2 regions of the Enterobacter huaxiensis genome follow, and region 2 is predicted to be linked to the other one. Evidence: predicted binding sites of a transcription regulator. Region 2 holds the regulator's gene; the other holds the start of a gene.
The links. Region 2 encodes CRP, which controls carbon source genes, mostly activating them, when cyclic AMP is high. Its sites were predicted from a motif close to ATGTGANNNNNNTCACAT; they were not measured.
Positions count from the first base shown of each region.

Region 1: a site for CRP is predicted at 2,714-2,731, ahead of msrB (peptide-methionine (R)-S-oxide reductase MsrB). Genes of this name have one in related genera too.

Region 1 covers NZ_CP043342.1:2,867,759-2,875,311, forward strand. The annotation lists gene pncA (bifunctional nicotinamidase/pyrazinamidase) at 1-327, shown strand, start outside; gene chiD (chitinase ChiD) at 546-1,802, shown strand; gene D5067_RS13735 (YeaC family protein) at 1,863-2,141, opposite strand; gene msrB (peptide-methionine (R)-S-oxide reductase MsrB) at 2,183-2,596, opposite strand; gene gapA (glyceraldehyde-3-phosphate dehydrogenase) at 2,938-3,933, shown strand; gene D5067_RS13750 (D-hexose-6-phosphate mutarotase) at 4,008-4,892, shown strand; gene D5067_RS13755 (aldo/keto reductase) at 4,955-5,809, opposite strand; gene D5067_RS13760 (MipA/OmpV family protein) at 5,900-6,646, opposite strand; gene yeaG (protein kinase YeaG) at 7,080-7,553, shown strand, end outside.
Region 2 covers NZ_CP043342.1:391,520-399,072, forward strand. The annotation lists gene D5067_RS01810 (putative adenosine monophosphate-protein transferase Fic) at 1-196, shown strand, start outside; gene pabA (aminodeoxychorismate synthase component 2) at 226-789, shown strand; gene argD (bifunctional acetylornithine/succinyldiaminopimelate transaminase) at 876-2,096, shown strand; gene D5067_RS01825 (YccS/YhfK family putative transporter) at 2,093-4,180, opposite strand; gene crp (cAMP-activated global transcriptional regulator CRP) at 4,237-4,869, opposite strand; gene D5067_RS01835 (OsmC family protein) at 5,181-5,585, shown strand; gene D5067_RS01840 (phosphoribulokinase) at 5,672-6,541, opposite strand; gene D5067_RS01845 (YheU family protein) at 6,572-6,790, opposite strand; gene D5067_RS01850 (hydrolase) at 6,787-7,553, opposite strand, start outside.

The DNA.
Region 1 (7,553 bases), 2.4 Mb from region 2:
GATGCGGTGTTTCACAAAGGAGAGAACCCCGCTATCGACAGCTACAGCGCGTTTTTCGATAACGGACACCGTCAGAAAACCGCGCTGGATGCCTGGTTACGCCACCATGAAGTCATCGAACTGATTGTGCTCGGGCTGGCGACGGATTACTGCGTGAAGTTTACCGTACTCGATGCGCTCCAGCTGGGTTACGCCGTGAGCGTCATCACCGACGGGTGTCGCGGCGTGAACATTCAGCCGCAGGACAGCGCACAGGCGTTTATGGATATGGCGGCCGAGGGTGCAACGCTGTATACGCTCGAAGACTGGCTGGAGACGCAGGCGTAAGCCTTTTTAGCCGGGTGGCGGCTTCGCCTTACCCGGCCTACTTTCTCTGGTTTTGCAGGCCGGGTAAGCGCAGCGCCACCCGGCATTTCGTCCCCAATCCCCATAAAGTGAACTCCCTCGCATCTCAAGCGAAGCGGCAATGCTATTCTTTTCAGGCTGTTTTTTCGCCACGCCTTTACGTGGCGTGGTTACTTTTATTAAGTCAAAGAGGAACATGTATGAAACGTTTGCCGCTGCTGGCAGCATTGCCCTTGCTTTGCGCGTCACTTGCCTCCGCCAATTCTCTGATGTCCGTGGGCTACTTTAACGGAGGGGGCGATGTCACCGCCGGGCCGGGTGGAGACATCAATAAACTCGACGTCCGCCAGATCACCCACCTGAACTACTCGTTTGGCCTCGTCTACAACGATGAGAAAGACGAAACCAATGCCGCGCTGAAGGATCCATCAAAACTGCATCAAATATGGCTGTCGCCAAAAGTGGCGTCCGACCTTGCGCTAATCCCTGTCCTTCGCAAGCAAAATCCGGACCTCAAGGTGCTGCTTTCCGTCGGCGGCTGGGGCGCCCGCGGGTTCTCAGGCGCAGCAGCAACCCCACAGACGCGTGCGGTGTTCATTCGCTCCGCGCAGGAGATTGTCGATAAATACGGCCTGGACGGGATCGATCTCGACTGGGAGTTTCCCGTCAACGGCGCGTGGGGGTTAGTCGCAAGCCAGCCTGCCGACCGGGATAACTTCACCGCGCTGTTGAAGGAAATGCGCGACGCCTTCGGTCAGAAAAAGCTGGTCACCATTGCGGTGGGCGCAAATGCGGAAAGCCCGAAAAGCTGGGTGGACGTCAAAGCAATCGCCCCGCTGCTCGACTACATCAACCTGATGACCTACGACATGGCGTACGGCACACAGTACTTCAACGCCAACCTGTATGACTCCAGCGCCTGGCCGACGGTCGCCGCCGCCGACAAATACAGCATCGACTTTGTGGTGAACAACTATCTTGCTGCTGGCCTGAAGCCACAGCAGATGAACCTCGGGATCGGTTTCTACGGTCGCGTACCGAAACGCTCCGTTGAGCCGGGCATCGACTGGACGAAAGCGGATGCGCAAAAAAACCCGGTGACGCAGCCCTACTTCGGGCCTCAGGAGATTGGGCTGTTCAAATCACTCGGCTATGACCTGACCAAAGATACCTACGTGAAGTACAACGATATCGTGAAAAAATTGCTGAACGACCCGCAGAAACGCTTTACCGAGCACTGGGACGACCAGGCGAAAGTGCCGTGGCTGTCGGTGAATTCTGCCGACGGGAAGGCGCTGTTTGCGATTTCCTATGAGAACCCACGCTCTGTGGCTATCAAAGCGGACTATATCAAAGAGAAAGGTCTTGCCGGAGCGATGTTCTGGGAGTACGGCGCGGACGACGACAATAAGCTAGCGAAGCAGCTGGCGGAGTCGCTCGGGATCCCGCATAAGTAGTAAGACAATCAAGCCCTCTCCCGGTGGGAGAGGGTCGGGTGAGGGCATCAACCCGCACCGTTATTGCATTTTCATCGTCGCAATCGGCTTTGGCGTGATGCCAAACTCTTCTTTCAGCTCACGCTTGCTCTTCATCACCATCTGCCCCTGAGTGTCAATGGTCATGTGCTGCGCGTCAGTATTGTTACGCGCCTGCCAGAGCATCACTAATTGCAGACTGTTCTCTTTTTGATCCGGGGTGAGCGCCACACCGTCAGGCCATTTTCCCAGCTCAACGGCGGTCACCAGACGCTGATAAACTTCCGCTGTCATGCCCGCAATCATGTCATCAATATTCATGATGTCTCCCTTTCAAAGGAATAATTTGCTGAATCGTTTTTTCAACCCTGAGTCTGGTCGCCATTTTCATCGTCGGTGAAGCTCATTGACGCTGAGTTCACGCAGAAACGCTCGCCGGTCGGCTGTGGCCCGTCCGGGAAAACGTGGCCCAGGTGCGCGTCACAGTTTCCGCAACGGATTTCGGTGCGGACCATGCCGTGCGAGGAGTCGGTCAGATAGCGGATCGCGTCATCGCTAACCGGCTCATAAAAGCTCGGCCAGCCGCAGCCGGAATCATATTTTGTTTGCGAATTAAACAACGGGGCATCGCATACCAGACAGTGGTAGACACCGTCTCGCTTATTGTGTAGCAAACGCCCGGTAAATGGCGGTTCAGTACCGTGATTCTGCGTCACGTAAAACTGCATTTCTGTGAGGTTTTTTTTCAAATCATCGGGGTTACGTTGGTTCGACATATGCTTACATCTCGCTGTAGAAACAGACATCTTTTAACCCAGATTCTAACAAAACATTAACACCGGCGCGTGCACTTTTGTTCTAAACTTATGTGTCGCAAAAAGGCGGTCAGGCAATTGTGATCTATTTCACACTTTTATCCTGCGAGGCCTTTAAAATTCCGGGCGCAGCCCCCATGTGGTTGCTAGCTCAAAGGGAAAGTGAGGCGAGTCAGTCGCACAAACGTTAGTCACAGGATTGATTTGTCGCAATGATTGACACGATTCCGCTTGACGCTGCGTAAGGTTTTTGTAATTTTACAGGCAACCTTTTATTCACTAACAAATAGCTGGTGGAATATATGACTATCAAAGTAGGTATCAACGGTTTTGGCCGTATCGGCCGTATTGTTTTCCGTGCTGCTCAGGAACGTTCTGACATCGAAATCGTTGGTATCAACGATCTCCTGGACGCTGAATACATGGCGTACATGCTGAAGTACGACTCAACTCACGGTCGTTTCAACGGCACCGTTGAAGTGAAAGACGGCCACCTGGTTGTTAACGGTAAAACCATCCGCGTTACTGCTGAGAAAGACCCAGCTAACCTGAAATGGAACGAAATCGGTGTTGACGTTGTTGCTGAAGCAACCGGTATCTTCCTGACCGACGAAACCGCGCGTAAACACATCACCGCGGGTGCGAAGAAAGTTGTTCTGACTGGTCCATCCAAAGACAACACGCCTATGTTCGTTAAAGGCGCTAACTTCGAAAAATATGCTGGCCAGGACATCGTTTCCAACGCATCCTGCACCACCAACTGCCTGGCACCACTGGCTAAAGTTATCAACGACAACTTCGGTATCGTTGAAGGCCTGATGACCACCGTTCACGCAACTACCGCTACTCAGAAAACCGTTGATGGCCCGTCTCATAAAGACTGGCGCGGCGGCCGTGGCGCAGCACAGAACATCATCCCATCTTCTACCGGTGCTGCTAAAGCTGTAGGCGTTGTACTGCCAGAGCTGAACGGTAAACTGACGGGTATGGCGTTCCGCGTTCCTACTCCTAACGTTTCCGTAGTTGACCTGACCGTTCGTCTGGAAAAAGCTGCTTCTTATGAAGAAATTAAGAAAGCAATCAAAGCTGCTTCCGAAGGCGCAATGAAAGGCGTTCTGGGCTACACCGAAGACGACGTTGTATCTACCGATTTCAACGGCGAAATCTGCACTTCAGTATTCGATGCTAAAGCTGGTATCGCACTGAACGACAACTTCGTTAAACTGGTTTCCTGGTACGACAACGAAACCGGCTACTCTAACAAAGTACTGGACCTGATCGCTCACATCTCCAAATAAGTTGAGATGAGAATCTGATCCAAAAAGGCGACTTCGGTCGCCTTTTTTATTGCTTCAAGACAGAGGATTGCTTAATGATTAATAAAATTTTTGCACTTCCGGTAGTCGAACAACTTACCCCTGTGCTCTCCCGCCGCCAGATTGACGGTGCTGATGTTATCGTCGTTGACCACCCGCGCGTAAAAGCGTCCGTAGCCCTTAACGGCGCCCACCTGCTCTCCTGGAAACCAGAAGGCGAAGTGGAAGGCCTGTGGCTGAGCAATGCAACCTCCTTTAAGAAAGGTGCCGCAATCCGCGGTGGCGTCCCGATCTGCTGGCCGTGGTTCGGCCCGGCGGCACAGCAGGGTCTGCCTGCACACGGTTTTGCCCGTAATCAACAGTGGACGCTGAAAGCTCACAATGAAGATGATAACGGCGCAGTGCTGACCTTTGAGCTGCAGGCAAATGATGAAACCCGAGCCCTGTGGCCGCACGATTTCACGCTGTACGCCCGCTTTAAGCTGGGTAAAACCTGCGAAATCGAACTGGAAGCGCACGGCGAGTTTGAAACCTCATCCGCCCTGCATACCTATTTCAACGTTGGCGACATCGGCGCGGTAAAAGTGAGCGGCCTCGGCGATACCTTTATCGACAAGGTGGACAACGCCAAAGAAGGGAAACTGAGTGATGGCGTGCAGACCTTCCCGGACCGCACCGACCGCGTGTACCTGCATCCTGAATCCTGCAGCGTGATCCACGACGGCGCGCTGAATCGCACTATCGACGTGGTTCACCATCATCACAGCAACGTCGTAGGCTGGAACCCGGGGCCGGCGCTTTCCGTCAGCATGGCGGACGTTCCTGACGACGGTTACAAAACGTTTGTCTGCGTAGAGACGGCGTGCGTCACTGAACTGCAGAGAGCGAGCGATGAAAAACCCTCTCGCCTGGGGCAGACGATTAAGATTGTGAAGCGCTAAGAGAAAAGCGCCCCTCACACTGGCCCTCTCCCCACAGGGGAGAGGGGATAATCAGTGCATGTTTAAACAACGTCTAACGGGGTTTTCACTTCCGGGGCCGGGAAAGCATTATCTAAAAGGCGTAACTCTTCGCCAGTAAGCGTGATATCTAACGCCGCCGCATTCGCTTTAACGTGTTCAATGGATGCCGCTTTCGGGATGGCCATAACGCCTTTATAACGTATAACCCACGCCAGCAGGATTTGCGCGGCGGTTGCTTCATGGTTACGGGCAATCTCATTGACTACCGGATGGTTCATCAACCCCGTTCGCAAGCGCCCGGCCTGCGCCAGCGGGCAGTAGGCCATCACCGGCATATTTTGCTGCTGACACCAGGGCAGCAGATCGTATTCAATACCGCGCGACGCAAGATGGTACAGCACCTGATTGGTCGCACAGGCAGAGCCGCCCTCCTCACGCCACAGCGCCTGCATGTCGTCGATGTCCAGATTCGACACGCCCCAGCGGCCAATTTTGCCCTGCTGCTGAAGGTTGTTCATCAGCGCGATGGTTTCATCGAGGCCAACGTTCCCGCGCCAGTGCAGCAGGTAAAGGTCAATACGATCGGTGCCCAGACGACGGAGGCTGGCTTCGCACGCTGCCTGCCCTTTCTGGCCGCCCGCATTCCACGGGTACACTTTGGACACCAGATAGACTTTGTCGCGCTGGCCTTTTATCGCCTCGCCGACCACCTCTTCCGCCCCGCCTTCAGCATACATTTCAGCCGTATCGATCAGAGTCAGCCCAAGATCGATGCCCGCACGCAGTGCATTCACCTCGGTTTTACGCTGGCTCGCCTTTTCACCCATATACCAGGTGCCCTGCCCAATCGCGGGGATTGAACGGCTGTTGGAAAATGCCACGGTTTTTACGCTCATATCACTCTCCTGTTTTGTTGCACCACCCTAAAGCAAACGGGGCGCAAGCGCCCCGTTTTCATGCACAGAATGCACTGTAATAATGCACAATCAGAACTTGTAGGTCACACCCACGGAGAAGAGTCCAGACCAGGATTTGTCGACCATCGGGCTGTCTTTGATTTCATCGCTCAGGCGGGTGTAACGGCCGGTGCCGTAGACGCTCCAGTCGCCGAGGAAGTTATAGCTCGCGGTCAGTTCCAGGTATGGATCCCAGCCATCATCAGCGCTGTAGCTGTTCAGGCCGCTACGGCGGGACTCACGCTTAGATACGCCATAGTAATAGTCGTTGTAGTTCTCACTGCTGTACTGCACACCAATACCCGGCGTCAGGGTCAACGCGCCGTTGGTATAACGGTAGAGCCACGCCAGATCCCAGATGAAGCCGTTGCTGTTGTCCAGGGTATCCGCTGCCAGCGCGGTACGCAGGAAGCCGTACTGGGTGTTATGCACGTAAGAAAGACCCGCCATCAGCGAACTTCTGCGCTTGTCCAGCTGGCGAAGCGCGTTGCTGTCGCTGTCGCCTGGCTTAAAGTGCGTCGGATCGTAGTAGGCCATGATGGAGAGTTTATCGGCCGTATCGTTCCACAGATAGTACCCGCCGCCCAGGCCACGGAACCAGAAGTTATCGCCTTCATAGGTGACAACGGGAACGGGATACACATCGCGGTCATACTGCTTGTACGGGCTGTTAATAACCCCCGCGCCCGCGCCAACAGTCCACTGACTTTCCGCCTGTGCGGTGCTAACTGCGGTAGCGGCAAGGATGCCCAATGCCAGAAGTTTGAGTTTGGTCACAATCCATTCTTTCCTGTAGTCAAATAATCAGCGGGTGAAGTGTAACCGTCATTCCCGCACATCCCAAAATTTTTTGCCCGCTAATGAGTTTGATTAACCCGTTATTTTTAACTTTTCAGATGACACCTTGCTTTCAGCTATGTGACCGAAGAATGAAAACGACGCTTCGGCCTTATAACAAGAGTGGCAATTTTTGGATGAGTTATTGATATGTCATTGAAAGTAGATTTTATCGGCATGCAAGTTTTGCAAATGCCATCTACGCTTTAATTTAAGAAGAGATTTTGCTGAACACCCCCGCACTTCTTAGCGTCTGACCTGGCACACAGGTTGCTGCTCTGGCAGTGAGGTGTGAGAAATTCTCTTCCGGGAGCCTCCACTACTCATACGAACGGCTCTTATCCTGTGCTAAAAAACGAAAGGACGGCATGCCATGAATATATTCGATCACTATCGCCAGCGCTATGAAGCTGCCAAGGACGAAGAGTTCACACTGCAGGAGTTTCTTACCATTTGTCGGCAAGATCGCAGTGCCTATGCCAACGCGGCAGAACGGCTATTGATGGCTATTGGTGAACCAAACATGGTTGACACTGCCCTGGAGCCTCGGCTTTCCCGTCTATTTTCGAATCGGGTGGTCGCCCGATATCCCGCGTTTGAAGAGTTCTATGGCATGGAAGATGCCATTGAACAGATTGTCTCCTATCTGAAACATGCTGCGCAGGGTCTGGAAGAGAAGAAACAGATCCTTTATTTACTCGGCCCGGTGGGCGGCGGTAAATCGTCGCTTGCTGAGCGCCTGAAAGCGCTGATGCAGCGCGTGCCGATTTATGTGCTGAGTGCAAACGGCGAGCGCAGCCCGGTGAATGACCATCCGCTGTGCCTGTTTAATCCGCAGGAGGATGCG
Region 2 (7,553 bases):
TTTTATGAGCGGTAACGGCATTTCCCAGCGGATCTTCTTTGAACAGCTGGCGATCCACGCCGGTTACGTGCTGGACTGGCGTGATATCGATCCCGCGCAGTGGGTAGCGGCCAACCAGAGCGGTGCGATGGGTGAGCTAACCGCGCTGAACGCTATCTTTGCCAAAGTAGTGAGCGAAGCGCGGGAATCTGAGTAGAATAGGGCGGCATTTTTTCGGGAGCCGCCATGATTCTGCTGATTGATAACTACGATTCCTTCACCTGGAACCTTTACCAGTATTTCTGCGAGCTGGGCGCTGAGGTGGTCGTTCGCCGCAACGATGAGATAACCCTGGCAGATATCGAGACGCTGGCTCCGCAGAAAATTGTGATCTCACCGGGCCCCTGCACGCCGTCGGAGTCCGGTATCTCGCTTGATGCGATCCGCCAGTATGCAGGCACGCTGCCGATTCTGGGGGTCTGCCTCGGCCATCAGGCTATTGCTCAGGTCTTTGGCGCCACCATCGTGCGTGCCGCGAAAGTCATGCACGGCAAAACGTCACCGGTTATGCACGCCGGTACGGGCGTCTTCACAGGGTTAAATAATCCGTTAACCGTGACCCGCTACCATTCTCTGGTGATCGACCCGCCAACCCTGCCCGCGTGCTTTGAGGTGACCGCCTGGAGCGAGACGCAGGAGATCATGGGGATTCGCCATCAAGAGTGGGACCTGGAGGGCGTCCAGTTCCACCCGGAAAGTATTCTCAGCGAGCAGGGACATCAGCTGCTGGCGAATTTCCTCAATCGCTGAATATCTATTGCCATGCTGTGATTTTTTATGCATATTTTGTGATTATATTTTCACAACCAATGTGACAAAAAATGGATGGTCATGACATGGCAACTGAACAACCAGCAATTACCCGCGCGACATTCGATGAAGTCATTCTGCCGATTTATGCACCGGCTGAGTTTATTCCTGTAAAAGGGAAGGGCAGCCGCGTCTGGGATCAGGAAGGCAAAGAGTACGTAGATTTCGCGGGCGGCATTGCGGTGACGGCGCTGGGTCATTGCCATCCTGCGCTGGTGGAGGCCCTTAAAACCCAGGGCGAAACCCTGTGGCACACCAGCAACGTGTTCACCAACGAGCCGGCGCTGCGTCTGGGACGTAAGATCATCGATGCCACCTTCGCCGAGCGCGTGCTGTTTATGAACTCCGGCACCGAAGCCAACGAAACCGCCTTCAAGCTGGCCCGCTTCTACGCAACAACGCGCCACAGCCCGTACAAAACCAAAATCATCGCCTTCCATAACGCTTTCCACGGACGCTCGTTCTTTACCGTTTCCGTTGGCGGCCAGCCGAAATACTCCGACGGCTTTGGGCCTAAGCCTGCTGATATCATCCACGTGCCGTTTAACGATCTGCACGCGGTGAAAGCGGTGATGGATGACCACACCTGCGCGGTCGTCGTTGAGCCGATTCAGGGCGAAGGCGGCGTAACGGCGGCGACGCCGGAATTCCTGAAAGGGCTGCGCGAACTGTGTGACGAGCATCAGGCGCTGCTGGTGTTTGATGAAGTGCAGTGCGGCATGGGGCGCACCGGCGATCTGTTCGCCTATATGCACTACGGCGTGACGCCGGACATTTTGACCAGCGCGAAAGCCCTCGGCGGCGGCTTCCCGGTCAGCGCGGTGCTGACCACCCAGGAGATCGCCTCCGCGTTCCACGTGGGTTCTCACGGCTCCACCTACGGCGGTAACCCGCTGGCGAGCGCCGTGGCGGGCGCCGCGTTCGATATCATTAACACCCCGGAGGTGCTGAACGGCGTTAGCGCGAAGCGTGAGCTGTTCGAGAAGCATCTACAGCAGATTAACGATGAATATGATGTTTTCAGCGAGATCCGCGGCATGGGGCTGCTGATTGGCGCGGAGCTGAAGCCGCAGTACAAAGGCCGCGCGCGCGATTTCCTGCACGCTGCCGCGCACGAAGGGGTCATGGTACTTAACGCCGGACCGGACGTGATGCGCTTTGCGCCGTCGCTGGTGGTGGAAGAGAAAGATATTGAAGACGGGTTAAGCCGTTTTGCCGCGGCGGTCGAGAAGATCGTAAAAAGCTAATACTCGGTTCGCTTTAACACGCGCGTTAACCAAATGCCGTGATGCGGGCGCTGACGCCACGCCACCGACGAAATGGTGTGCATGGTGTTCAGATGCCCCAGAACGCGCTGCAGGTGCTGCTCCAGCGTGCTCATCGGCCCGTGGGTGAGCGTTTCCGGCGCTTCCAGAATATTCGAATCCCCGGACTCACCCGGTGCGTCATACTCCAGACGCTGCTGACACCTCTGCAGGGCAATTTCACACGACTGCAAATAGCGCTGCGCCAGGTCCGGCGTCAGCATGGTGTGCTCGCGCGCCAGCGTGGTCATGGCGTTAATATGCTCGACGATAAACTGGCTGTGGGTGACCCACAGCTTCATGTCCGCCAGATAGTGCGAGTTAAAGCCCGGCTCCTGCATCGCCTGGTTGAGCGAGTTGAACAGGGCGTTGTGCGCCTGGTTGACCTTCATGCGCTGGTAGGCCAGCGGGGAAGGCTTCGGATCGTCGCTCAGGATGAGACGAATAGCCTGCTGATCCGCTTCCAGCGCGTCGTGGGCGTTTTGCCTCAGTAATCCACTTTGCCACTGCGGCCACAGCCAGACCATGCCGCCGAAGGCAATCAGGCAGCCAATCAGGGTATCGACCAGGCGGGCAATAATGAATTGATCGCCGTTGAGCGTGAGCAGCTGCAGGGTGTACACCGCCGTGACCGTAAAGCCCACCGTCGCCCAGCCGTAGTTTTTGCGGATAATCAAATAGCTCATCATCGTGATCGCCAGCATCCCCACCAGCGTATAGCCTTCCGGCACGTGGAAGTGCAGCGTGGCGCCGGCAATAATCAGTCCGGCTAAGGTTCCGCCAGCCCGGTGGAAAATGCGCACCCGCGTGGCGCCGTAGCCGTTTTGCGTCACGAGCAGCACGGTCATTAAGATCCAGTAGGGCTTCGGCAGGTGCAGCGCCATGCCCATCAGGCTGGCGACGCTCAGCATCACGCTTATCCGCGCGGCGTTACGCAGCGCGGCAGATTTCAGTGACAGATAGCTTTTAAGCGCGGGCAGCAGCGGCAGGCGTTTTTGCTTATCGGCCATCAGGTCACGCGGGTAAAGCGGCCGCTGGGTACGCAGCACGCGCGCGATGCGGCTAAAGTGCCAGGCGGCAAACTGGCCGACCGGGTTTTCCGGGTGCTGACGGGCGATTTTCTCCAGCGCGCCGAGCTGTTTTTCCATGTTGAAGCGCGTGGGGTAGCGGTGATAGAGAATATCATCAGCCAGCACGCGCAGACGCGCCGATACCGTCTGGGCATTCCAGCGGATCACCGCTTCGGCGTGGCTGCGCTCGACCAGCTTTTGCACCTCCTCCGGATGATGCAGGCTTACGGAGATGTGCTCCTGCAGGTCCAGCCCCACCTGGAAGGTGCGCAGCAGCCGCTTATAGCCATGGTTTTTATTGGCGGCAAGCATGTGTAGCTGCTGATAGCACTGGCTGATTAAATCGACCACCTTTTGCTGACGGGCGAGCAGAGGCGGCAACGATTTCTCCGGGTCGGTGTGCTGGGTGAGCAGGGTATACTTTGCTTCGCAGTAGTCGGCAAGCTGCACGTAGAGCAGGCTAAGGGATTCACGCAGCGGCTGCTCCCGCCATAGCCAGAACCAGAACCAGTTAAACAGCCCGTACCACAGCGTGCCGAGGGCGTAGATGAGCAGCGGTTCCCACACCGGCATGTTGCCGGCGAGGCTAAGGGTGAAGATGGCGGCGATCAGCGAGGCGGGCAGCAGGCGAGCGTGAAGCGAACTGATCTCCGCCGTCACGCCCAGCGTCATCGCCAGCACGGTCAGGATCAGCGGCAGCGGAATATCGCGGGCGAGCAGGAGCTGTACGGCGAGGCTACAGCCGGCGAACAGGCAGCCACCGATAATCAGGCGTTTAAAAAAGCGTTTATGCGGCGTGTCCAGACCGGCGATGTTGCAGCAGGCGGGAACGAGGGAAAACAGCAGGCCTTGCTGAAGATGTCCGAGGATCAGGCCGACGGCCACGGGAAGGCACAACACCAACGTTTGTCGCAGTGCGTAGTTAACTTCCGGGTGATAGATCAGCCTGCGCCACATGGGGAATAGAGACAAAAACGGCGTGACACCTTGCGATGGCACGCCGTTTAACCGAATTAACGGGTTCCGTAGACCACGATGGTTTTACCGTGGGCGGAGATCAGGTTCTGGTCTTCCAGCATTTTCAGGATACGGCCCACGGTTTCGCGGGAGCAGCCGACGATCTGACCAATTTCCTGACGCGTAATTTTAATTTGCATGCCGTCCGGGTGGGTCATCGCGTCTGGCTGTTTTGCCAGGTTCAACAGGGTCTGTGCAATACGGCCGGTAACGTCCAGGAATGCGAGGTTACCCACTTTCTCGGATGTCACCTGCAGACGGCGCGCCATCTGCGAAGAAAGACGCATCAGGATGTCAGGGTTTACCTGAATCAGCTGACGGAATTTCTTGTAAGAAATTTCAGCCACTTCACATGCTGTCTTTGCACGAACCCAGGCGCTACGTTCCTGGCCCTCTTCAAACAGGCCCAGTTCACCGATGAAATCGCCCTGGTTCAGATAAGAAAGGATCATCTCTTTCCCTTCTTCATCTTTGATCAGCACTGCCACCGAGCCTTTAACGATGTAATACAACGTTTCCGCTTTTTCACCCTGGTGAATCAGCGTGCTCTTTGATGGGTACTTATGAATGTGGCAATGAGACAAGAACCATTCGAGAGTAGGGTCTGTTTGCGGTTTGCCAAGCACCATGCGCTGTTATCCTCTGTTATAAGCTGTCACCAGAGCCATAAGATGCATCCGGACTCTGGGGTTGCAATCGAATTCTTACCCATACCCTGGGAAGTCGGCTGTCGTAACGTTTCGCAGCCAGTAAAGTTTGATGTCCTCTGCATACATGTGTAACGTCAATGTATTACTGTAGCATCCAGAGTGTTTTAGCATAGCTTTTGCCGCGTGTCTCCTGGTGTCTCGCTTCAGCATGATGCAGGTCGCCTTCCGTTGCGAGAATTGTAACGCACGCGTAATCTGTCACCAAAAATGCAACGTTGGAGTTAATGAATATGCAAGCGCGTGTGAAATGGGTAGAAGGTTTAACGTTCCTGGGCGAGTCAGCTTCCGGACACCAGATTTTGATGGACGGTAACTCCGGCGACAAAGCGCCAAGCCCGATGGAAATGGTGCTGATGGCGGCGGGTGGCTGCAGCGCAATCGACGTGGTGTCGATTCTGCAAAAAGGCCGTCACGACGTAACCGATTGCGAAGTGAAGCTGACGTCAGAACGTCGCGAAGAGGCGCCACGCCTGTTCACGCACATTAATCTGCACTTTATCGTCACCGGCAAAGAGCTGAAGGACGCGGCGGTTTCGCGCGCGGTTGATCTGTCTGCGGAGAAATACTGCTCCGTGGCGCTCATGCTGGAGAAAGCGGTAAACATCACCCATTCGTATGAGGTGATCGAGGCCTAATCTTTTGGCGCGTGGCGCTTCGCTGACCCGCCCTGCAAAAGCATGACCGTAGGCCCGGTAAGCGCAGCGCCACCGGGCAAAACAACTCACGCGATCTGCTTCCCTTCCATCAGCCGCTGCACCAGCGGCGTCATGATCAGCTCCATCGCCAGCCCCATTTTTCCCCCCGGCACCACCAGCGTATTCATGTGCGAAATGAACGAGCCCTGCAGCATCGCCAGCAGCCAGGGGTAATCAATGCCTTCGAGGTTGCGGAAGTGGATTACCACAAAGCTCTCATCCAGAGACGGGATGGTTTTCGCCGCAAACGGATTAGAGGTGTCCACCGTCGGCACGCGCTGGAAGTTGATATGGGTACGGGAAAACTGCGGCGTCAGGAAGTTAATGTAATCCTCCATTGAGCGAACCACCGAGTCCATCACCGCCTCGCGCGAGTGGCCGCGCTCGCTAATATCTCGCGTCAGCTTCTGGATCCACTCCAGGTTCACGATCGGCACGACGCCGACCAGCAGATCCACGTGGCGCGCCACGTCGTGATGGGGCGTCACCACGCCGCCGTGCAGCCCTTCATAAAACAGCACGTCGGTCGGTTCCGGCAGCGGCTGCCACGGGGTAAACGTTCCCGGCACCTGGTTCCAGGGAACCGCTTCGTCGTAGGTGTGCAGATACTTGCGGGACTGCCCGGTACCGCTCTGCCCGTATTCGCGGAAGGTTTGCTCTAACAGCCCGAAATCATTGGCATCGGGCCCAAAATAGCTGATGTGTTTGCCCAGGTCGCGCGCCTTGCGGATGGCCATGTCCATTTCAGGGCGCGTGTAGCGGTGAAAGCTGTCGCCCTCCACCTCTGCCGCCCGGAGATTCAGCTGTGCGAAGATCTTGCGAAAAGCGAGGCTGGTGGTGGTAGTACCCGCACCGCTTGAGCCCGTTACGGCAATAACCGGATGTCTGGCAGACATAGCAACTCCCTGACTGGAAAGGTTTACAGATCAGCCGTGAAACGCGTTGCGGGGCATGATATTGACCGTCTCATGCAGTTCGGACCACACCAGCACCACGTCGCCGCTTTTCAGCTGGCGCTTAACATCGCTGACCTTTTGTTCAAGCGAACGCTCTTGTTCACCATAATCGGTGCCTTCACGTAATACAAAGCTTTCAATCAGATTATCGAGCGTTTCGGGAGACAGATCCTGCCAGGGGATAATCATTTTTTACCGTCCAGAAATGAGGTGAGCCAGTCGGGAATGCGCGTTTCCAGCCACATTTTGGGCCGGCGCAGCGTACCGCCAACAAAGCCAACGTGCCCGCCGTACTCGGTGAGCTGGTACTGCACGTTGGCCGGTAAATGGTCCGGTGCCGGAATAGAGTGATGATCCATAAACGGATCATCTTTTGCGTGGATGATCAGCGTCGGCGCGGTGATTTGATTCAACAGCGGCATGGCGCTGCACTGGCGGTAGTAGTCAATCGCATCGGCAAAACCGTGGATCTTCGAGGTAATCAAATCGTCAAACTCGCGCAAACGCTTCACGCGCTTGAGCTGCTGCAGGCTGACGGGGAGCGTATCCGGGTAGGCCTTAAGCTTGCGCGCGGCGTTGGCTTTCAGCAGGTTAAGCAGGTAGCGCTGATACACCCGTGAGAAGCCTTTTTCCATATGGTAGCTGCACTGTTCGAGCATAAAGGGGGCGGAGACGATAACCGCTGCATCCAGCGGCGCGGCGTTGCCCTCTTTTGCCAGCAGACAGGCCAGCATATTTCCGCCCAGGGAATAGCCCACCGCCGCCGTTGGCACCGTGCCAAAATTCTCTCTGAGCCAGTGTAAGAACCAGGTGCCGTCTTCGGTTTCACCGGAATGGTAAATGCGCTTCTGGCGATTCGGCTCACCGCTGCAGCCGCGAAAATGCATCACCACGCCAAGCCAGCCGCGGGCCTTCGCCGCCTGGATTAAACCGTGCGCGTAGGGGCTATGCA